3 regions of the Salinicola sp. CPA57 genome follow, and region 2 is predicted to be linked to each of the others. Evidence: predicted binding sites of a transcription regulator. Region 2 holds the regulator's gene; each other region holds the start of a gene.

Region 1 (7,740 bases), on a different contig from region 2:
GCCGCGACATGCTGGCGTTCGATCGCTACCGGCGGCGTCTGGGAATGGCGGCGGGCTTCGATGCCTATCGTCGCGAGTACCCGTCACGGCGGGAGTTTCAGACGCTGCGGGTCGAGCTGAAAAAGAACAAGGGCGGTCTTCGCGACGCCATGGAAGGGTTCGGCTTCAGCGTCAAGCTGGGCAAATAGCCCAGTCTTGCCCCGCCAGAGAGCGCCCGTGCCGACATCCTCGGGGCTAGGCGCTCTCGATTTCCTCTCTTTCCGCGTCCTCGCGCTTGACGGTGCGATGCCCATCCTCGCTGCTGCCCAGTTTCCAGTAGCTCGAAATGTACATGTCCCGCTTGCCGACGCCGCGCTCATCGATCAAATGACGACGCAGCTTGCGCATGGCCGAAAACTCGCAGGCGACCCAGATGCCCGGCGTGCCCGGGATCCAATCGAACTCGCGCAGCGCCGTGACCAGACGATCGCTGTCACTGCCGGGATGCGGATTGATCAACCAGTTGATCCGCATGCCCGCGGGCAGGTCGAACCATTGAATGTCCGCTTCGCTGGTCACTTCGATGATGGCGTAGCCGCTGGCGTCTGGAGGCAGCCGTTCCAGGTTGGCACCGATCGCCGGTAGCGAGGTCATGTCGCCTGCCAGCAGATACCAGTCGGCTGCTGCCGGCAGGCGCTTGACCGGTCCCGGGCCGCCGATCAGAATCGTGTCGCCCGGTTGTGCCGATGCGGCCCAGGTCGCGGCGGGGCCACCATCTTCGTGCAGCACGACGTCGATATCGATGCTGTCTTCGCGCTGATGGCGGACCGTGTAGGTGCGCAGCGTGTCGCGCGCGTCGTCATCGGTCGGAATGATCAGCTTGACGTAGGCGCTTTCCTGGTCGGCTGGAAACTCAGCCATGCCCTCGCCGCCGAACGTCAGTCGCAGCATATGGGGCGTGACGAGTCGTCGGTTCAGCACGGTATAGGGTCTGGGTGCGGGTTTTGGCATCGAAACTCCCGATCAATTCAGGTTGGAAATCATCAACCTCGACAGGCGCAGGAAGGCTTCGAGATCGGCCTGGGTCATGCCGCTCGACAGCCGCGCGTGGGCCTGGCGTTCGCAGGTATCGACCTGCTTCATCACGGCTTGGCCATGGGCAGTCAGCGACAGAATCAGGCTGCGCCGGTCATCCGGATGCGGCGATTTGGCGATAATGCCCGCGTCGAGCAGATCGCGAAGTAGCCGAGTGATCTGGGCCTTGTCGCGCTGGGTGCGATGCGCGATATGCTGCGCGGTGCAGGGCATCTGGCTACGAATCGCCTTGAGCGTGCGAATGTGCGAGACGGTGAGGTCCAGCTCGGCTTCGGCATATGCCTGGCGCAGCGCGCGCTTGTAGGCATGCATGAGCTGATGCAGGGGCTCGCCGACCGTCATGCCTGGCATGTGGCTGCCTTTTCGGTTGATAGTGTCAACCAATTAGGCGCGCGAAGGACGTTATTGTCAACCATTCTCATCAAGTGTCGGAAGGTGTCCTGCAGCGGCCCACGCCGCTGCAGAGTTGCGATGCGCTACAGTTCGACGGCACGACCGATGAACTGAATCGGGCCGGTAGGGCGATCGAGCGGGGAGCCCGTGGCGTCCTCCAGCGTCAACTCGAACAGCTGGTTGTCTTCCAGCGGTGGCAGGTTCTTCAGCGAAAGCTGCTGGGACTCTCCGGGTTGAACGAGACCCAGCGAGACCGGCCCGCTCCAGTCGTCGGCCTTGGTCCAGAATTCCAGCGCCTTGCCCGGTGGCACCTCGAAAGTACCGACCGGTATCAGACTGAGCTGCTGCGATGAGCTCGCCTCGACTACCCAGCCGGCTTGGGTGTGCTGGGGTGTCATCAATACCACCAGATAACGGGACGACGGCGCAGATGACGGAGCCAAGGCCAGCATGGCAGCGAGGCCAGCGACCGCCAGCACGCTGGCGAAACTCACGCCTCGCCACACCGTGACGCTGTCCCACAGCCGTTCCCAGAGCGTGTTCCTGGATGGCGATCGATCCGCCGGGAGCGTCGAAACCGGCCCATCCTGGTGGTCGAGGCTTCGCTCGATGCGCTGCCATAGATGAGGCGTCGGCTCTACCGGCTCGGCCAACGCCGTGTAAGGCTGCAATCGCGATTCCCAGCTCCAGACAGCGGTTCGAAGCGCCGCGTCATGGGCTAGACGATGTTCGACCGCGTCGCGCCGTTCGGCGCTCAGCGTACCCAGAACGTATTCGCCCGCCAGGTCGTCGGTCTCGTCCGGTCCGAGAGGAGACAGTGGCTCGAGATGGTCGGTCATGACAGGCACTCACGCAGCGCCGCCAGACTTCGCTTGATCCAGGCCTTGACGGTCCCCAGGGGACGATCCAGGCGCGCAGCGATCTCCTGATGGCTGAAGCCGTCGACATAGGCGTGGAACAGGCAGTTGCGTCGCTCCGGCGCCAGTTGCCCGAGACAGCGATCCAGCTCTCCATGGCCGAGCCAGTCGAAATGATCCTGGGTATCCGTAGCCGCCTCCTGTGATCGCTCGGCATCGAGCCTTTCGGCCGTATCGTCATCGACGGTCACTTCCCGATGACGGGTTCTGACATGATTGAGTGCCAAGTGACGCGTGACGCTGAATATCCATGTCTTGCCCGAGCCGCGTTGGGCATCGAACGTATGGGCCTTGTTCCAGATGCTCACGAAAGCGTCGTGGATGATGTCTTCGGCGATGCCGCGATCGCCGACGATACGGATCACCACGCCCAGCATGCGGGATCCCTCCTGCGCGTAGAGCCGCTGAAGCGCGTGGCGGTCCCCTTTGGCACAGGCTTCGAGCAGAACGCCATGATCGGACGTCGACTGATTGAGCGCTGCTGTGTCGTCTGTCACACGCACTTTCCTTGAAGCGCACCCCGGTCGGGGCTGATGAGTCTCATACTACGCAACACGGACTCGTCATGGCGAGCCCGTGTTGGCCTGTGGATGAGCGTGGAGTCATCCACTGCGTTGGCAGATCAGCCAGCATTGTCGATCAGTCGGCATTGTCGATCAGCTGGCATTGTCTGTTGATCAGCTGGCTTTCCAGAACAGATAGTCAGCCTGATACTCGACCACTTCCTCGGCGCCTTCGTTGTCGGCGCTGCAGGCCATGTCCGGAGCCACGCCGCCCTGAGTGTTCAGGCGCTGGACGTAGCTGACGCCGGTCATGTGTCCTTCACCCTCGGCCGGGTTGGCTTCGACCAGCTGGAAGGGGATGTTGCCCTCGCCACCTGGCGCGGTAGCCAGCTGAGTACCGGTGATCTTGGAGCCGTCGCTGGATTCCCAGGTGGCCGGCGGGCCGTAGTAGCTGCCGACCTGATTGCCGTCCGCGTCGTTGAGCTTGGCATCCGGTCCCTTGAACACCCATTCGTGCGCGCCATCCTTGATCTCGCAGGCGTAGGTGATCTCGCCGACGCCTACCGTTTCCATGGCGACCTTGTTGCCGTCCGGTACCTGTACGTCTGCCGGCACTCCATCCGCATTTGCCACGAGGCTGAAGGAACCCAGCAGGGCGGCGGTCAGGGTAACGCTGGCTAGCTGTCGAGTTTTCATTGGCGTCTCTCCAAGCGTGAATAGGGCAGAACTTCATGTCCTGCACCGGGGATACACGCGGGCCAGAGATATGGATGCAGACGATCTCGATGCCGTTGAACGGGCCTGGGCCTCGCTGGAGCGGATTATAGTGCCGGCTTCATGGATCGTTGGCCCAGACAGCGACAGCACAGGGGGTAGAGCGCCAGCGCCAGCGCGATGCCGACCAGCGGGGGCACCCATGGAGAGAACCAGGCGCCCAGGGTTGCCAACGCATAGGCGCCGAGCCCGGGAAGATGAAACGCCGGCAACCTGGCAGCGTCGAGTCTGGGATAGTGGCCGCGACGCAGGAAGACGTAGTCGGCAATGATTATGCCCCCCAGCGGCGGGATGCAGGTGCCCAGCGCGATCAGAAAGGGCACCAGCAGCGTATCCATCCCGGCCAGCGCCAGCAGCGTGCCGATCGCCGCGCCGCCCAGCGTCACCCAGCCACGCTGGCGCGTTCGCAGCAGGTTGCAGCCGGCGGCGGCGAAGTTGTAGATGGTGTTGTCCTGAGTGGTCCACAGGTTGAGGAACAGCATGGCCAGCCCGACGACGGTCAAGCCTTGCAGGATCAGTACCTCGACCACATCCGGTTGCTGGTAGACAAACGCTCCCACGGCGCCGATCAAGACCATCAGGCCATTACCGATGAAAAACGCCAACAGGGTCGCCGTGATCGCCTGACGCGGGGTGCGTGCGAAACGGCTCCAGTTGCTGGCCTGCGTCGCGCCGGATACGAAGGTGCCGAAGATGATGGTGATACCGGCTGCCCAGCCCAGCTCGGCACTGGGGGCGGTGGCGGCCAGTCCGGTCCAGCCGCCGCCATCGCGCCAGGCGATGATCATGCTGATGGCAATCAGCAGCGCCATCGCCGGTACCGCCACGTTGGAGAGCAGAGCCAGGCCGCGGTAGCCGATGAAGGCCGTGAGACAGAAACCGAAGCCGAACAGCACCATCAGCGGAGTCGCCCAGTCTGGTGCGAGTCCCAGCGTCGAGACCAGCACGTTGGCGATGGTGGCCACGCCCCAGGCGTACCAGCCGACCTGGGTGATGCCCAGCAGCAGATCGGATAGCGCGCTGCCGCGCTCGCCCAGCGCGAATCGCGACATCAGCGCCGTGCTGAGACCGGAGCGCGCGGCAATGCCGGCGATCGCCGCGGCATAGATGCCCAGCAGCAGATTGCCCACCACGATCAACGCCAGCAGCTCTCCCAGCGGAAACGCCGCACCGAGCTGGCCGCCGGCGAACATGGTCGCGGTGAAGAAGGTGAAGCCCAGCAACAGCAAGGTCAGCGATGCGAAGGGTTTGCGCGCATCGTCAGGCACTTCGCTCAGGGGGTAGTCATTGTCGGCTTGGGGTAGGGGCATGGTTCGATCCTCGCTATGGCAGTCGGCACTGACCAAGCAAGCTGTATGCCGCGGCGCTGAAAAGGGTTATCCATCCGCGTCCTCCACCGGTCGACGGCCCGGCCTGGGTTGCAGGTCTGCACATCTTTGGCGCAGAGCGTGCCGAATCGAGTCGTCGACTTGCCGAAAGGGGGCAGCGCGAGGTAACACTGGCCGGATAGGGGTCGGGGTAGGCCAACGCCCCGCACAGGGCGGGGCGTTGGGAGGGGGCCTGTAGCGTCTCGGGCATCGTCCCGAATGGACGTCAATCCCGGTAGGCGGACTCCTTCAGCGCGCGGATGCGCTCGTCCAGCGGCGGATGGCTGGCAAACAGTTTTTCCATGATCTTGCGCGTTTGCCCGGTAGTGATGGCGAACGCCGTCAGCGAGTCGGGCATCTGGTCCGGCTGGCCGGTTTCGGCTTTCAGTCGGGCCAGTGCATTGATCATGGCGCCGCTACCGGCGTATTTGGCACCGGCGGCATCGGCGCGATACTCGCGGAAGCGGGAGAACCACGCCACGATGATCGACGCCACCAGTCCGAACACGATCTCGGCGACGATCACCACCACGAAATAGCCCATGAAGCCGAGGCCGCCGCCGTTGTCGCGACCGCGCAGAAAACTGTCGACGACCTGGGCCACCACCCGCGCGAAGAACATCACGAAAGTGTTGAGCACGCCCTGGATCAGCGCCAGCGTAACCATGTCTCCGTTGGCGACGTGGCCGATCTCGTGGGCCAGCACCGCACGAATTTCCTCGGGACGCATGCGCTCGAGAAGTCCCTGCGAAACCGCCACCAGCGCGTCGTTCTTGTTCCAGCCGGTGGCAAAGGCGTTGGACTGCTGGGCTGGAAAGATCGCGACTTCCGGCATCTGAATGTTGGCCTGCTGTGCCAGCTCGCGGACGGTGTCGAGCAGCCACTGCTCGGTCGAATTGCCCGGCTGCTCGATCACCTTGGCTTTGGTGCTCATTTTTGCCATCCATTTGGAGATGAACAGCGAGATCAGGGAACCGGCCATGCCGAACACGAAGCAGAAGATCAGCAGGCTGTTCATGTTCAGCCCGTTGGCATTGAGATAGGGCTCGACGCCCAGTAATCGCAACGTGATGCTGGCGACGAGCACCACCGCCAGGTTGGTCGCCAGAAACAGGATGATTCGCATCATCGGTCTTTACCCTCGGTCGTGGAAAGGTGCTGCCGACGCTTTGCGCGCCGGTTGATTGGTCTGTTATTCGTTATCGCCCGGTAATCAGGCGGTTATGAACCGTTAGATACGGCTTTCGCGAATAGGTTTCAAGAGGGAGATTTCAGGAGGGCGGTCGGCCGCGCGATGACGCGCGGCCTTTTCAATCATTGGCGGTAGCGTGACAGAAAGCGCGCGAAACGATCGATGGCATCACCCAACTGGTCTGCCCACGGCAGTGTCACGATGCGCACGTGATCCGGGGTCGGCCAGTTGAAGGCCGTGCCCTGGACCAGCAGGATGCGTTCCTGCAGCAGCAGGTCGAGCACCATCTGGGCGTCATCGTGAATCGGGTAGACCTCCGGGTCGAGCCGTGGGAATGCATAGAGCGCCCCCCTGGGCTTGACGCAGGAGACGCCCGGAATGGCGTTGAGCTTTTCATAGACCACATCGCGCTGTGCCAACAGACGACCGCCGGGCAGGATCAGATCGTTGATCGACTGATAGCCACCCAATCCGGTCTGGATCGCGTGCTGCGCCGGCACGTTGGCACACAGGCGCATCGAGGCCAGCATGTTGAGGCCCTGGATGAAATCCTCGGCGTTCTGCTTGCCCTGGCCGCCGGAGAGAATCATCCAGCCCGAGCGGAAGCCGGCACAGCGATAGCTCTTGGAGAGGCCGTTCATGGTCACGACCAGCTGGTCGTCCGCTGCCAGGGCGCCGGTGGAGACGTGCTCGACGCCGTCATAGAGAATCTTGTCGTAGATCTCATCGGAGAACACCACCAGGCCGTGCTGGCGAGCGACTGTGAGGATCTCCTTGACCACCGCCGGTGGATAGACCGCTCCGGTCGGATTGTTGGGGTTGATCAGCACGATCGCGCGAGTACGCGTGGTGATCTTGTCGCGGATATCGGCAATGTCCGGTGACCAGTCGGCGGCCTCGTCGCAAAGATAGTGAACGGGATGACCTCCGGACAGGTTTGCCGCCGCCGTCCACAGTGGATAGTCCGGTGCCGGAATCAGAACTTCGTCGCCGTCGTTCAGCAGCGCCTGCATCGCCATCACGATCAGCTCGGAAACCCCGTTGCCGATGAACACGTCCTCGACGCCGACGCCGGGGATGCCCTTGCGCTGGCACTCCTGCATGATCGCCTTGCGCGCCGAATAGAGCCCCTTGGAGTCGCAATAGCCCTGCGCCGTCGGCAGATTGCGCATCACGTCCTGAAGAATCTCTTCCGGCGCTTCGAAACCGAAGGGTGCCGGATTGCCGATATTCAGCTTGAGAATGCGATGACCTTCGTCCTCGAGCCGTTTGGCGTGATCGAGAACGGGGCCACGGATGTCGTAGCAGACATTGTCGAGCTTATGCGATTTCCGAATGGGGCCGTTCATGGGGCTTCCGTAAGCTGCACAGCCTAAAGAGTCAGGCGGATGAGTAGGATCAAGAGTCGGTGGCGCACGGCGTGAAACGCAAGGCGCCGCTGACGAACACGCTGAGTCAGTTCTGCTCGGCGGGCTGCGTCGCCGATATCCCAGCATAACGCCGCGCAGGCGCGGCGCAAG
Region 2 (7,740 bases):
TCGAACAGGCCGACGATCGCATCCATGGCAGCGTCGGCATCGTCGCCTTCGGTCACCACGGTCAACTCGGTGCCGCAAGGCGCGGCGAGCATCAGAAGGGACATGACATTGGCGGCATCGGCCTGGCGTTCGCGATGGTGGACGGCAACGCGAACGGCGAAGGGTTGGCAGCATTGAACCAACTTGGTGGCCGCGCGGGCATGTAGCCCGCGGCGGTTGGTCAGGCGAAGTTCACGTGTCGGCATCGCGCTTGGGGGATCCTGCGTTTTGTAGTGGTGCATCCTGCAACGCTGTCTCTCGCGGCCTCGATGCTGGCGAGAGGGCGGTCTGGATACCGAGTTCGCGATGACGAAGTCGGATGTCCGCGGATTCGTGATGAAAGTGGCGAGCCAGGCGCTCGATCAGGTAGACCGAACGATGCTGGCCGCCGGTGCAACCGATGGCCACCGTCAGATAGCTGCGGTGGCTGGCCAGATAGGCCGGCAACCAGCGATCCAGCCAGGCATGGATATCACCGGCCATGGCGTGGACGTCGGAATAGGACTCGAGGAATTCGACGATCTGGGGATCGCGGCCATCGAAGGCGCGCAAGCCCGGGTCCCAGAACGGATTGGGCAGGCAGCGGGCGTCGAACACCATGTCGGCGTCCAGCGGAACGCCTCGCTTGAAGCCGAAGGATTCGAAGGTCAATGTCAGACGACCGCCGGTATGCCGCGCGACCTGCTCGCCGATTCGCGCACGCAGGTCATGCACCGAGAGTCCTTGAGTGTCGATCACCAGGTCGGCCATGCGGCGAATCGGTGCCAGGTACTCCTGTTCGTGATCGATCGCTTCGGCCAGTGTCATGTCGTTGCCGCGAGTCAGCGGATGACGACGGCGGGTGGCCGAGTAGCGCTCCAGCAGGATCTTGGCATCGGCGGTGAGATAGACGACCTGAGTGTCGATTCCGCGTTCCCGTACCGCGTCCAGCAATACGGGGAAGCGCTCGAGCGCTTCCGGCAGGTTCCGTGCATCGATGCTGACTGCCACGTTAGGGCGCGTTGGCGGCGCGCTGCGAAGTTCATCGATCAGTGGCGCCAGCAGGTTGGCGGGAAGATTGTCGATGGCGTAGTAGCCAAGATCCTCCAGTGCCTGCAGGGCGATCGACTTGCCCGAGCCGGAGCGACCGCTGATGATGACCAGTTGCATGCGTAATGTGTCCCGATATCAGCCGTCGTCGCTGGGCTGGTGATGACGAATGGCCTCGCGCAGGGCCTCGTGCAACGCCTGCTGTGATTCGGCGTGGCGCAGCTGCTGCCTGACGCTGCTCTGATTCATGATGCCGGCGACCTCTGCCAGCAATGAAAGGTGCGTGTCGTCCGCTTCTTCCGGGACCAGCAGCACGAATACCAGATCCACCGGCTCGCCATCGATCGCATCGAAGTCGATGGCATCTTCCAGGCGCATGAATCCCGCGATCGGCACCTTGCAGTGCGGGCTGCGGGCATGGGGAATGGCAACGCCGTTGCCGATCCCCGTGCTGCCCAATCGCTCGCGACCGATCAGGCGGCTGAAGACTTCCTGGCTATCCAGGCTGGGTGTGTTTTGGGCGACGAAGGTGCTGAAGAATTCCAGCAGACGTTTTTTGCTGCCCCCCGTGACCCCGTAAAGGGTGCGTTCGGGGGGCAGGATCTTTTCCAGTGTCATCATCAGGCGTTAACGGGCGCCGGCGCCTTGGGCGCGGGCTTGTGCCTTCTCTTTGTGTTTGACCAGTTGGCGGTCGAGTTTGTCGGCGAGCGAATCGATGGCGGCATACATGTCGGTATCGCTGGCGTCGGCGTGTAGATCGGCGCCGGCGGCATGCAAGGTCCCGGCGGCCTGTTGGCGCTCCTTCTCCACACTCAGGGTAACCTGGACATTGGTGATGTTGTCGTAGTGACGCTCCAAACGAACGAGTTTTTCTCCGACGTAGTCTCGGAGGGCATCGGTCAGGTCGACATGGTGGCCGGTAACGTTCACTTGCATGACACACTCCTGTTGCGGCAGATGGCACTTCTGATTGTAACCCTTTTCAGGGCACTGCAAAGGCATCGTGATGGATCGGGATCGGATTGGCGAGTGCCAATCGATGCGTCTCGCCGAATCGGCGTGACGATAGTATGACGTCAGGACAGGCGTTTGCGTTCACTCGATGAGGGAATGCCCATCGCTTCCCGGTATTTGGCCACGGTGCGCCGGGCGACGCAGATATCGGACTGGGCGAGCAGTTCCACCAGTTTGCTGTCGGATAGTGGTTTCCTGGGGGGCTCTTCGCCGATGAACTTCTTGATCCGGGCGCGGATCGCGGTACTCGAATGGCTGTCGCCGTCACCGCGCTGGCCGCCAACCTGGCTCGAGAAGAAATACTTGAGCTCGAATACGCCGCGCGGGGTGTGGATATACTTTTGCGTCGTGACACGGGAGATCGTCGACTCGTGCATGTCGACGCTGCCGGCGATGTCGGCCAGAATCAGCGGTCTCATCGCTTCTTCTCCGCGATCGAGAAAGTCGATCTGGCGCGCCATGATCTCCCTGCCGACACGCAGCAGCGTATCGTTGCGGCTGGACAGGCTCTTGAGCAACCAGCGGGCCTCCTGCAGATGCTGGCGCAGGAAGGTGTTGTCGTCGCTCTTGTCGGCCCGTTTGATCAGCGCAGCGTAGTCGGGCTGGATACGCAGCCGGGGCAAGGCCTCGGCGTTGAGCTCGATGCGCCAGCCTGCCGGAGAGGGCGTGGCGACGAGATCGGGAATCACGTAATCGTCGCGACGGATATCGAAGCCCTGACCGGGCCGAGGGTCCAGCGTGCGAATCAGTTTGATGACACGGTCGAGCTCGTCGTCCTCGAGTCGCAGGCGTCGTTTGAGCAGCCGTCGATCATCGCCGGCCAGCGCTTCGAGGAATTGTCGCACCAGGCGTTTGGCTTGCGGTAGCAGCGGGGTATCGCCATCCAGCGTGCCCAGCTGTAGCAGCAGACATTCACGCAGATCGCGGGCACCGACACCGGTGGGGTCGAACTGCTGCAGTCGCATCAGCATGTGTTCGAGATCGGCCGTGCTGATGCTGTCGCTGCGCTGGGCGCGGAGACTGATCGTCAGCTCGTCGAGCGAACCGATGAAGTAGCCGTCGTCATTGATCGCGTCGATCAGGCACTCACCCAGCTCCCGCTCGCGGTCATCGAAATCGCCCATCGCCAGTTGCCACAGCAGATGGTCGTGGAGCCCGACGGCGGCGGCGTTGCGATCGAAATCTGGTGCGTCTTCGCTGCCGCTACCGTTGCCCAGCGCGCCGGCGGTAGCGTCCTGGTAGGTGTCGCTCCAGTCGCTGTCGAGCGTCAATTCGTCGGGGATATCGGTGGCCCACTCGTCCTCCTGGGTCTCCGAACTCTCGAGTTCCTCATACGGCTCCTCCAGCTCCAGCATCGGATTGGACTCGAGCGCTTGCTGAATCTCCTGGCAGAGATCGAGCGTCGACAGCTGAAGCAGTTGAATCGCCTGCTGAAGCTGAGGCGTCATGGTCAACTGGGTGCCGACTCTAAGTTGCAGCGAGGGCTTCATGGACATGGAGAAGGGGCGTCACGATCAACGAGAGAAACGTTACGTTACTGGTTGATTTAACGACATGCAACGTTTTATGCAATATACATGCCACCCGTGGCGGGGTGAGTGACTCCAGCCACCGGTGGCATGCCGTACGAGAGCAAGGATGGCGGACTATAAGCGGAATTCGTGACCCAGATAGACGTCGCGAACGCGCTGGTTGTCGAGGATCGCTTCCGGGCGGCCCTCGGCGATGATCTGGCCGTCGCCGACGATATAGGCGTTGTCGCAGATGTCCAGCGTCTCCCGCACGTTGTGATCGGTGATCAGAACGCCGATTTCGCGGTCACGGAGTTGGCGAATGATGCTCTTGATATCGCCGACCGAGATCGGGTCGACACCCGCGAAGGGTTCATCGAGCAGCACGAAGGCCGGCTCCGTGGCCAGCGCGCGCGCGATCTCGACGCGTCGACGCTCGCCACCGGATAGGCTCATCCCGAGATTGTCACGAATATGCTCGATGTGAAAGTCGCCGAGAAGCCGCTCGAGCTGGGCGCGTCGTCCGGCACGATCCAGGTCCTTGCGGGTCTCGAGGATCGCCATGATGTTGTCGGCGACGCTCAGTTTGCGGAAGATCGAGGCTTCCTGCGGCAGATAACCGATCCCGGCCTGAGCGCGGTCGTGCATCGGGGCGCGGCTGAGGTCCCGCTCGTCGATATGGACGCTGCCGGCATCGGCCTTGACCAGGCCGACGATCATGTAGAACGACGTTGTCTTGCCCGCGCCATTGGGGCCGAGGAGCCCAACGATGCTGCCCTGGCGAAGAGTCAGGCTGAAATCATGGACGACGCGACGTCCCTTGTAGCTCTTGGCCAGATTGGTGGCCGTTAGCGTTTTCATGGATACGATCCTTGTGGCAGCGCGACGCAACGTGATCCGGGGCCGGTAGTCATCACCGGTGTCGGTCCCGAATCGGCGCTCAATTCATGGCTGGAACGGTGACTTGGCCGATGGCTCGAGAAGATTGCGCGAACGATTGACTGTCAGGGCGGCTATTGAGACGACGGAGAGGCGTCACGTGGCGTCAACGTCATGCGGACGCGACCGTCACTGTTGCCATCGCTATCCTGGCTGGCCCGGGCCTGGATGCGGCGCGAATCGAGATAGTATTCGACGTAGGCGCCGTCGAACGTGTCCCCGGCCTGGTGCAGCTCGGCATTGCCGATCAGCTCCACGCGACGCTCCGCGGCATGATAGACGACGGTGTCGCCCCAACCCTTGACCAGATCCTCGTCGGGCGCCGGCTTCTGCTCGAGGTAGGCGCGTTCTCCGCCACCGCCCTTGGCGGTGACCTGGCTGACCTGGCCGTTGGCGCCCCGCTGGATGTCGACGCGTGCGGCCTTCAGGTTCATGCTGCCTTGCCGCATGTCGACGTCGCCGGTATAGACAGCGGTGCCCTGACGGTCGTCGATCTCGAGCTGATCGGCGGCGATCTCGATCGCCGCACTGGCATCGCTTTCCAGAGCGACGGCCGGAAGGCTGGAGAAGCCCAGTGCGGTCAGCACCAGAATTTGCCCGAGTTCTCGCCTCATGATCCTTGATCCTTGGGTTGCTGTGACTGAGGTTGCTGTGGCAGGTGACCCTGCACGTTGTCGGTCAGACGCATACGGTCTTCGTTGATCCAGGCGTCGAAGCGATCGCCGCGCATGCTCTGGCTATGCTGACGTAACACGGAGGTGGTGTCACTCCAGGCATGGGCTTCACGATTATCGTAATGCAGCGTCCGGGTTTCCAGGCTCCAGGCCTGCTCCGGCTGTACGAGGCGCGCATTGCCTTGCAGCGTCAACTGCTCGCCGCTTCGACTCATCCGCCCGGTGTCGCTGGTGACCTGCCATTGGCGCTGCTGGTCGTCGGTCAGATAGCCGTGGGGCTTTTCGGTGCGAATGATGTCGTCGGATGGCGTATGCACCAGTCGCGGAGTTTCCAGACGTTGATAGGCGCGACCCTGCTGGTCGAAGCGGGTCATGCTGGCGTCTTCGAGGTAGTAGTCCGGCTCGCCGGTCGTGTTGCCGATCGTGGGCTGTTGCTGGTCTTCCCCGCGTTGATCCAGATAGGTCAGGCCACCGCCCAGCGTCAGCAGCAACGCCAGCAGACCGAGGCGCCGCCACCAGGGAGACTGAAATCTGGCTGTCTTGGCCACGGTTGCTCCTTGTCTTGGTAAAAAACTTGATCGAAGAGCTCCGGTTGGAACCTTCTGATCGAAATAACGAATGGATTTCCGGGACGAAACGGCTGACTCCGACTCGGTCGGGCCATTCTCCTCTCGATTTTCCGAACGACGATGCGGTCCGTCGCGTCGATCGCGCCAGGCCACCGCGCTGTCGGATTGTCAGATGACGCCACTTCTCAGCAGGTCGTGCATGTGTAGCGCGCCAACGGGAATGCCGTTCTCGACCACCGCCAGCGCGGTGATGCGGTTATCCTCCATGATCCGGACTGCTTCAGCGGCCAGCATGTCCGGTGCCGCCGTCTTGCCGCCGCGCGTCATGACGTCATCGACGCGAAGCAGGGTGAAATCGCCACGCTGGTCGAGCGTGCGCCGCAGGTCTCCGTCGGTATAGACCCCGGCCAGCATTCCGCGTTCATCGACCACGCAGGTGAATCCCATGCCCTTGAGCGTCATCTCGAGCAGTGCCTCTCGCAACGGGCTTCCGGTGGCCACGCTGGGGAGCCGGCTGCCGTCGTGCATGAGGTCGGCAACACGCAACAGCAAGCGTTTGCCGAGCGTGCCGCCCGGATGGGACAGCGCGAAGTCCTCGGCGCTGAAGCCGCGCGCCTCGAGCAGAGCCAGCGCCAAGGCGTCGCTCATGGCGAGGGCGGCGGTGGTGGAAGAGGTTGGCGCCAGATCGTGAGGGCAGGCTTCCCGGGAAACGCCGACATCGATATGCACGTCGCTATAACGTGCCAGCGTCGACCCCGGCCGGCCGGTCAGGCTGACCAGTGGGGCGCCGAGACGCTTGAACAGCGGGAGCAGGCCTGTGATCTCCTGGGTTTCCCCGGAGTTCGACAGGGCGATCACCACATCGTCGCCGGTGATCATGCCGAGATCGCCGTGGCTGGCCTCGCCGGGATGTACATAGAACGCCGGCGAGCCGGTGCTGGCCAGGGTCGCGGCCATCTTGCGGGCGATGTGGCCCGACTTGCCCATGCCCGTCACGATGAGGCGCCCTCGGCAAGCGAGCAGTAGCCGACAGGCGGCATCGAAACACGCGTCGAGTTTGGTGACGAGTTCGCCGATAGCCTGCTGTTCCAGCGTCAGCGTACGCCTGGCGCTGGCACGAAAGTCCAGCGTGGCGAGTTCGCTCAGGGTCTCGGCGGTGGCGGTGGCGGTTCGGGGATCGGTCATGGCATGAACGTCAGTCGTGAAATTGAGGGCGCCAGGCGATCTCGGGTTGGCGCAATACGTGAGAGTATACCTTTGATCGTTTCCCGATTCGTCCCTTGTGCGGCAGCGAGCGTAGTCGTCCGGTGGCGACTGCTGGTCGCTACCGCCAAGGTTAGGATACAATGTTCGATAATTGATCTCACAAGGTTGGTGGATGCTGCATGGATGACCCGATTATGGTCGAGGTCAAGGATCTGCACTTTTCCCGCGGCAATACCGATATTTTTCGCGGTGTCGACCTGCAGATTCCGCTCGGCAAGATTACTGCCATCATGGGGCCTAGCGGGACCGGCAAGACGACGCTGCTGAAGTTGATCGGTGGTCAGCTGATACCGGACCGTGGCCAGGTGCTGATCGATGGTCAGGACGTACACCAGCTGTCGCGGCGCTCGCTTTTCAAGCTGCGTCGTCGCATGGGCATGCTGTTCCAGAGTGGCGCCCTGTTCTCGGACCTGGACGTGTTCGAGAACGTCGCGTTCCCGCTCCGCGTGCATACCGAATTGCCGAACGCCATGGTGCGCGACATCGTGCTGATGAAGCTTCAGGCGGTCGGGTTGCGCGGTGCGCGACATCTGATGCCATCGGAGCTCTCAGGCGGCATGGCCCGACGCGTGGCGCTTGCGCGCGCGGTGGCGCTGGATCCGGAACTGGTGCTCTACGATGAGCCCTTCGTCGGCCAGGACCCGATTTCGATGGGCGTGCTGGTGCAGTTGATCAAGAAGGTCAATCAGGCGCTCGGGC
Region 3 (7,740 bases), on a different contig from region 2:
TTACCTGTGGAAGGAGGTCGGCACCCGCTGCGTCCATCTCCCCCAGACGCATGCCATCGTGCGCCTGCTGCGAGCCATTCTGGATTTCATGGCACCGGGCACCCTGCTGATCACCGAGACCAACGTGCCGCATCAGGAGAACATGAGCTACTTCGGCCTTGATCGTCTGCGCCCGGATCGCGAACGTCAGGATCGCGAACGTCAGGACCACGACGTAGATCCGGCCGCGATGCCCGACGAAGCGCACATGATCTACCAGTTCACGCTGCCGCCCCTGCTCGTGCACACGCTGACCAGTGGCGATGCGACGACGTTGAGCGAATGGGCAAGAAGCCTGCCTCCGCTGCCACCGGGTTGTACCTATTTCAACTTCACCGCCAGTCACGACGGTATCGGCGTCCGAGCGCTCGAAGGTCTGCTGCCACCCCACGAGCTCGACATCATGCTCGAACTGATGCACCGCTTCGGCGGCTACGTCAGCATGAAAACCAACGCCGATGGCAGCGACTCGCCCTACGAAATCAACATCACCTACTATGACGCCATGAAAGGCACCCGGCGAGGCGCCGATGCCTGGCAGGTCGAACGCTTCCTGTGCAGCCAGAACCTGATGCTGGCACTGCAGGGCATTCCCGGCGTCTATTTCCACAGCTTGACCGCGACGCTCAATGACCACGGCGGGGTCGAGCGCAGCGGCAAGCTGCGCTCGATCAATCGCCGTCGCTGGCCCAAGGAAGAGCTGGACGAGCTGATAGACAGCCGCAGCACGCCGACCCGCGAGGCGTTCACGTCGCTGAAACGACGGCTCAACATCCGCGCCAGCGAACCCTGTTTCCATCCCGAAGCCACCCAGCGGGTGCTCGATACGCCAGCGGGCATCTTCGCCATCGAACGCGGACCGTTGGCCAATGGCCGCCGCCTGCTGGCGATCTACAACATCAGCGACACCCGCCAGCCGCTGAAGATCGACGAGCTCAACGACGGTGATTGGTACGATGTCCTCAAGGACGGCAAGCGCTGGAGTCCGCATCCCGACGAACGCGACATCCTGCGCCCTTACCGCAGCCTGTGGCTGGTACAGCCCTAACGGATGGAAGAGCCGGGCTGGAATGAAGAGCCGGGCTGGAATGAAGAGCCGGATCGGAAGACGTATCGGGGAGATGCGCGGAGAGACCACTGGCGGAGACGGATCGCGCGGGCGAAGAGGTCCGCCCCGCGCTTCCCCGCCCGCACCGCCGTTCGATCACCGGATTCGGTAGCAGTGACGATCAGACGTCGCCGCTGTTGTCCAGCTCGACCGCCTCGTAGAGTCGATCCTGCAGATCGGGGATGGCAGCCTGCACCCGATTCCAGCTAGGGATGAACGGCTTGTCGCGCGGCGACTCGAAGAACGCCGCACCGGCCTGCATGATGTTGTCGGCGAAGAGCTCCACCGCCGCCTCCTCGCTGTGACGATCGAGCTTCAGCCCGTTCATGGCCGCATCGTGGTCGTAGGCTTCGATCAGATCCAGCGCCACGCGATAGTAGGTCGCCTTGACGGTGCGGAAGCTTTCGACGCTCATTTCCACCCCGAGCGTCGCCAGCTTGCGATACATCGCCTTGGCGATATCCATGCTCATGCGATTCAGCCCGCCCGCCGGATCATCTTCCGAGACCGGCTGGTGCTTGTGATCGTAGGCATCGGCGATATCGACCTGACACAGCCGCTTGGTCGAGAAGTTGCGATGCACCTCGGAGAGTACGCCAATCTCCAGACCCCAGTCGCTGGGGATGCGAATGCCGTCGAGCACATCGGCACGCATCGAAAACTCTCCCGAGATCGGGTAGCGGAAGCTATCGAGATAGTCCAGATAAGGCAGCGGGCCGTAGATCATCTTGAAGGCCCGGATCAGCGGCGTGACCATCAGCCGGGCCACGCGGCCGTTGAGCTTTCCGGAGGCAATCCGCGAGTAGTAACCCTTGCAGAACTCGTAATGGAAACGCGGATTGGCCACCGGATAGATCAACCGTGCCAGTAGCCCCCGATCGTAGGTGACGATATCGCAATCGTGCAGCGCCACCGACTCGGCCTTGCCGGACGCGCGCACATAGCCGGAGCAGTACCAGACGTTGCAGCCTTTGCCCGGCTCCTGGGGAGCCAGATTTTCCTGGGCCAGCTCCTGGTGAAGGGCCTGAAGACGCGGGCCGTCGTTCCAGAGAATGCGGTGATGTTGCGGCAGGCGCGAGAAGAACTCGCGCGCCTTGAGGAACTGTTCGCGATCGGCCCTATCGAGACCGATGACGATCTCGCTGAGATAAGGCACCTTGCACAGCTCGTCGACGATATGCGAGAGCGCCGGTCCTTCCAGTTCGGAGTAGAGCGACGGCAGGATCAACCCCATCGGCCGGCTGCGCGAGAACTGCTTGAGATCGGTCTCCAGCGCTTCCACCGAGCGACGCGTGAGGTTATGAAAGTTGGTAACGATACCGTTCTGATAAAAGTCACTCATGAGCCGCCCTCGTGATGTTGTCGTCTGGCGTCGGTCCTTGACGCCTGTTGTCGGGACTCTCCAAAGATAGCCGCCGGGACTCTCTCTTAATCCTCCAGATCACCGGACCACCCCAGCTCCCGGGTGAGCCAGTGAGAGACGCCTTCCGACCAGCCGGCCGGCCCTGGCGCCCGGGTTCGATAGATCCGCGAACCCTCCAGCGGCATGGGTTGACCGTGATTCGCGGCGATGACGACCGCCATGTCGGTGGCAGCCAGCAGCGCCAGATCGTTGGGACCGTCGCCCAGCCCGATCGTCTGCGGACGATAGCCTCGCAGCGCTTCGAATCGCGCGACCAGCCAGTCCGATGCCTGGCCCTTGTCGACCGCGCCCATCACATGCCAGAAGCGCCCGCCTCGGGTCAGCCGCAGGCCATCTGCCCGAAGTGTCTCATGCAGTGCCTGCAGCCTGGCATCGTCGTCTTCCCATACCAGCGGCTCGCTACCTTCCCGAGCCATGGCCTGTTCGGCGCCGGCGGTGCTGAGCCCGGTGAGCTCCCGCACCTCGGCCAACGCCATTTCGCCCATGCGACGAAAGCGCAGACCGTGACGTTCACGCACCACGTCCAGGCGTCTGCGGATATAGTCCACGTCCATGCTCGGGGTCTTGACCACCAGACCGTCCGGAGACGCAGGGTCGCGATCCAGTCGCGCATGCTGCCACGATGGCGGCAGGCCGATGACGGCGCCGTTCTCGGCAATGAACGGCGTGTGCTCGAGGCCCAGCTCCTGACGCAAGGCGAGCAGTTCGGTGCGCGTCTTGCTGGTGGTGGGAATGACCGGGATCGCTTGGCGTTCGAGGCGCGAAAGCCACGCAGCCGCCGGCTGCCAGTTGTAGGTGTCGTGATCCAGCAGCGATCCATCGAGATCGGTAAACACCAACAGGGGAGGTTTGTTCAGGGCCGGCTGTGTCATTGCATCACCTGCATGGCATCACCTCTTCAAGTCGTACACGATCGGCTGCCGGTCAGCAGTCGCATAGATGAAGGTAGCACGGATCATGCCAAACACGACGGCCCGAGGCATTCGGGGAAGCCTCGGGCCGTCGGCGGCGATTCCGCGCCGCTGTGCAGCCGCTAATGCATGCTTTTGGTGCATCGACGCGAGCGCCATGCGTCACTGTGGCACGCTGACCGTCAGCGCTGGCCATGACGTGCCGCGATCGCGGCGACGCCGGCCAGCGTGGCCCGGTCGCTGTCTATCGCCTCGACCCGGATGCCGGCCGAATCCAGCGCAATGGTGTAGCTTTCGCGCAGCGACGCGGCGCCGATCAAACGCACCGTGTCGAGCCCGGGGCGAGCCTCGCGCATGGCATGCACCTCTTCGCCGATCAGTACGCCGGAGAGGAAGCTGCCCACCTGCCCCGCTTCCAGCCCTGCATAGAGATGACGACTGCGCGCCTCGAACAGCGCATGCATCACGCCACCGGGGCGACCGGCCCGGGAAATACCCAGCCGGAATGCGGCCTCGTCGAACGGCGCCTCGTCGCGGGCAGGCTCTCCCGGCAGGGTGTGAAAGCGCACGGCGTGATAGAGCTCGCCGGTCATCACGGTGGTGAATTCGACCATGCGGCCAGCGTCGAGACGCGCCCACTTGCTGTGCGTACCCGGCAGGCAGCAATCGCCGCTGTCGGTGCCAGCCAGCGCCAGCGCGCCGAACGCCTGGACCTCCTCGCCGCGCATCACGTCGACATGCTCGGGCGTGACCTGCTTGACGCCCGGCACGATCCAGACGTTATCGAGCCCCGGCGCGGCCACCACATTGTTCGCCAGATCGGCAGCCGTCGCCGGCAGCTCCAGCTGCGGCGCCTCGTGCCAGCCCCGCGCCGACCCCACCATTCCGGCGAGATAGATCGGAACCCAACCGCCTTCGCGCCAATCGTCGGTCTGCGACGCACAATAGTGCGGGAACTCGCTCTGGCTCAGCGCGCGCAGGCCGGAAGCCGAGCGCCGGCTATCCAGCACGTCGCCGCTGGCCGTATCGACCAGAAACGCGCGAAAGTTGCTGGTCCCCCAGTCGATGACGATCAGGCGATCGGGCGTGTTGCCGCTCATGCATCGGCCTCGCGTTCCAGCTGATCGGCATAGTGGGCGACCTCGCTCAGCCGCTGCCACTCCTCGACCAGTTCAGCGGCAATCCGTCCGACTTCGTCGGCGCTGCGTCCCGGCTTGTAGAGATTGCTGCCGAACCCGAAGCCAGCCACGCCATGGGCATGCCACTCGCTCATGTTGCTCTGATCGATGCCGCCGACCGCCAGCACCGGCAAACCCTTGGGCAGGATCGCGTTGATATCCTTGAAATAGCCGGTCCCCAGACGGGCCGCCGGAAATAGCTTGAGCGCCGTGGCGCCAGCCTTGGCCGCCGCCAGCGCCTCGCTCGGCGTCATGCAGCCGATCATCGGCGCCAGGCCGTGTTCGACACCGGCGCGAATCACTTCCGGGTCGGTATTGGGCGTGATCAGGAGCGGTGCGTCGAGATCGGCCAACCGCTCGGCATGAGCGGGGTCGAGTACCGTACCGGCACCGATCACCACGTCATCCGGGCAACGCCCGGCGATGGCGGCAATACTGTCCCAGGCCCGTGGCGAGTTGAGCGGGATCTCGATCAGCTTGAAGCCTGCCGTCACCAGCGCGTCGAATACCGCATCGATCTCTTCCGGCGTGATCCCGCGCAGAATGGCCACCAGCGGCCGCTCGCGCAGCGCCGTTTCCAGTGCGAACTTGCGTGTCTCGTTCATGTTGTCTCCTTTACCACTCCGCGACGGAACCATCTTCATGGGTCCAGACGGGGTTGCGCCAGCGGTGACCGACCTTGGAGCGCTCCTCGACGAAAGCCTCGTCGATCTCCACACCCAGTCCCGGCCCCTGGGGAATCGCACAGAAACCGTCCTCGATCGCCAGCGCGTTCTTGTCCACCAGATAATCGAGCACGTCGTTGTCCCGATTGTAGTGGATCCCCATGCTCTGCTCCTGGATGAAGGCGTTATGGTTGACCGCATCCACGTGCAGCGACGCGGCCAGCGTCAACGGGCCCAGCGGGCAGTGCGGCGCCAGCGCGACATCGAAACAGGAGGCGAGCGTCGCGATCTTCATCCCTTCGCTGATGCCGCCGCAGTGAGACAGATCAGGCTGGACGATATCGACCATCCCTTCGACGAGCAGATCACGGAACTGATAACGCGTGTGCAGCCGCTCGCCGGTGGCGATGGGGTATCCAAGGCCGCCGGCGATGTGCTTGAGACTCGGCAGATGCTCCGGCAGCACCGGCTCTTCGACGAACATCGGGTGATACGGTTCGAGCTCCCGCAGCAGGGCCTTGGCCATCGGTCGATGCACGCGACCATGGAAATCGATACCGATGCCGACATCCGGACCCACCGCATCGCGGGCCTCGGCAACACGCGCGATCGCCTCGTCGACCTTGGCGTGAGAATCGACGATCGCCATCTCGGCGGTGCCGTTCATCTTGAACGCGGTAAAGCCCTGCTCGACCAGTGCCTTGGCACCGGCGCCGACGTCGCTGGGCTTGTCGCCGCCGGTCCACGCGTACATCCGCATCCTGTCGCGACAGGCACCGCCCAGCAACTGATGCACCGGCACGCCGAGATCACGCCCCTTGAGATCCCAAAGCGCCTGATCGATGCCGGCAATGGCACTCATCAGGATCGGGCCGCCGCGATAGAAACCGGCGCGATACATGATGTTCCACAAGTGCTCGATGCGATGCGGATCCTGACCGATCAGATAATCGGAAAGTTCGTGTACCGCCGCCTCGACGGTGGCCGCGCGCCCCTCGACCACGGGTTCGCCCCAGCCATAGCAGCCCTCGTCGGTCTCGATCTTGAGAAACAGCCAGCGCGGCGGTACTTGCCAGGTCTTGAGTTGCGTAATTTTCATGGATCACCTGTTGCTTTCAGTTCAGTCGATTCCGGGAAACGCCAGTACGCTAGCGAGCTTGTGTCGGCAGCGGCAGCATGATGGAGGGCGGATTCGCCATCAGATCTTCCATGCCGAGATCGCGGCTGGTCCGTTCCAGCACCGCAAGCGCCGCCTGCACGGCCGTTTCGGGCTGGCGCAGACGGATCGCCTCCATCATCCTCAGATGGCGCGCCATGCTGTCGTCGAGCGCTTTGGCGCTATGGTTGGAACGTTCGACGATCAGCGCGATTGCGGGCTTGAGCACGTGGCTGATCTGTGCCCAGATAAGATTATGGGACGCCGCGAATATCGCTTCGTGGAAGGCGACGTCGTAGTCGTCATGCGTGTGGCCCTGCCAGCGCAGATCGGCCTGTTCGAGCGCCCGGATCATGCCTTCGTAGGCGGTCTCGATGGCGAGCAGATCCGAAGCCGTGGCGTGGGTCGCTGCCAGGCCGGCCACGAACGGTTCGACGGCCACCCGGAAGGCGAAGACTTCCCGCTGCAGCCGCGGGTTGGGCTTGGCATAACGTGCCATCCACGCGCTGACCTGGGGATCGAGCAGATGCCAGGCCGACAGCTCGCAGACCCGGGTACCCTGGCCGGAGACGCGCACCAGCAGGCCGGCATTGACCAGTTTTTGCAGCGCGCTGCGAACCGTACTCCGACTGACGCCGAAGCGCACACAGAGGTCGACCTCCCGCGGAATCGTGGCGCCGATCGCATAGTCGCCACTGAACACAGCCTCGGCGAGAGCTTCGGCGATATCCACTCTCGGGGCGGAGCAAGAACCGGTCACAGGAGAATCTGCTGCCATGGCGATGTTCAACTCAGTGGCGCTTATGTCCGACATAGCTTCTCGCAAGACAGACGCGTTGGCTCTTAGACCATGGTCATGACCAAGACTAAAGTCGTAGAAGGCTTGATATCGAAATACGCAGACGAAGGCGCAGGCATGGCGAGATCGTGTCTCGAGCGCTCATCGGGGACCAGAACGACGACGCCCCTCCGAGGAGGGGCGTCGTGAGCCGAACCTGACGGTCAACGATAGACCGGCAGGCGCGCGCAGACGGTTTCGACCAGGGTCTTGACCTCGGCTTCCGTCCGGCTGGAGTCGCCCGCCTGCATGGCATCGAGAATGTCGCAGATCCAGCCGGCCAGATCCCGGCATTCCGTTTCACCGAAGCCGCGAGTCGTCACCGCCGGCGTGCCGATACGCAGACCGGACGTCACGAACGGGCTCTGCGGGTCGCCCGGCACAGCGTTCTTGTTGACGGTGATGTGAGCGCGACCCAAAGC

Evidence for each region. Region 2 encodes sigma-54, which starts transcription at its own class of promoters, with help from an activator protein. Its sites were predicted from a motif close to TGGCACNNNNNTTGCTNT; they were not measured.
Region 1: codB (cytosine permease) is a predicted target of sigma-54. The motif match lies at 5,005-5,022, and genes of this name have one in related genera.
Region 3: DOM36_RS17295 (HAD-IIB family hydrolase) is a predicted target of sigma-54. The motif match lies at 3,516-3,533, and genes of this name have one in related genera.

The regions. Positions count from the first base shown of each region.
Region 1 covers NZ_PZJR01000009.1:178,524-186,263, forward strand. Annotated here, with positions in the region: gene pdxB (4-phosphoerythronate dehydrogenase PdxB) at 1-188, shown strand, start outside; gene DOM36_RS10660 (siderophore-interacting protein) at 235-990, opposite strand; gene DOM36_RS10665 (MarR family transcriptional regulator) at 1,003-1,425, opposite strand; gene DOM36_RS10670 (anti-sigma factor) at 1,551-2,306, opposite strand; gene DOM36_RS10675 (sigma-70 family RNA polymerase sigma factor) at 2,303-2,881, opposite strand; gene DOM36_RS10680 (DUF3455 domain-containing protein) at 3,062-3,583, opposite strand; gene codB (cytosine permease) at 3,709-4,971, opposite strand; gene htpX (protease HtpX) at 5,255-6,157, opposite strand; gene DOM36_RS10695 (pyridoxal phosphate-dependent aminotransferase) at 6,343-7,569, opposite strand.
Region 2 covers NZ_PZJR01000012.1:25,014-32,753, forward strand. Annotated here, with positions in the region: gene DOM36_RS14770 (HPr family phosphocarrier protein) at 1-245, opposite strand, end outside; gene rapZ (RNase adapter RapZ) at 232-1,188, opposite strand; gene ptsN (PTS IIA-like nitrogen regulatory protein PtsN) at 1,207-1,686, opposite strand; gene raiA (ribosome-associated translation inhibitor RaiA) at 1,696-2,004, opposite strand; gene DOM36_RS14790 (RNA polymerase factor sigma-54) at 2,145-3,578, opposite strand; gene lptB (LPS export ABC transporter ATP-binding protein) at 3,729-4,454, opposite strand; gene lptA (lipopolysaccharide transport periplasmic protein LptA) at 4,607-5,146, opposite strand; gene lptC (LPS export ABC transporter periplasmic protein LptC) at 5,143-5,754, opposite strand; gene DOM36_RS14810 (KpsF/GutQ family sugar-phosphate isomerase) at 5,944-6,960, opposite strand; gene DOM36_RS14815 (ATP-binding cassette domain-containing protein) at 7,161-7,740, shown strand, end outside.
Region 3 covers NZ_PZJR01000016.1:128,079-135,818, forward strand. Annotated here, with positions in the region: gene DOM36_RS17285 (sugar phosphorylase) at 1-1,087, shown strand, start outside; gene DOM36_RS17290 (glycosyl transferase) at 1,269-2,489, opposite strand; gene DOM36_RS17295 (HAD-IIB family hydrolase) at 2,576-3,442, opposite strand; gene DOM36_RS17300 (2-dehydro-3-deoxygalactonokinase) at 3,664-4,581, opposite strand; gene DOM36_RS17305 (2-dehydro-3-deoxy-6-phosphogalactonate aldolase) at 4,578-5,264, opposite strand; gene dgoD (galactonate dehydratase) at 5,275-6,423, opposite strand; gene DOM36_RS17315 (FCD domain-containing protein) at 6,473-7,258, opposite strand; gene glyA (serine hydroxymethyltransferase) at 7,483-7,740, opposite strand, start outside.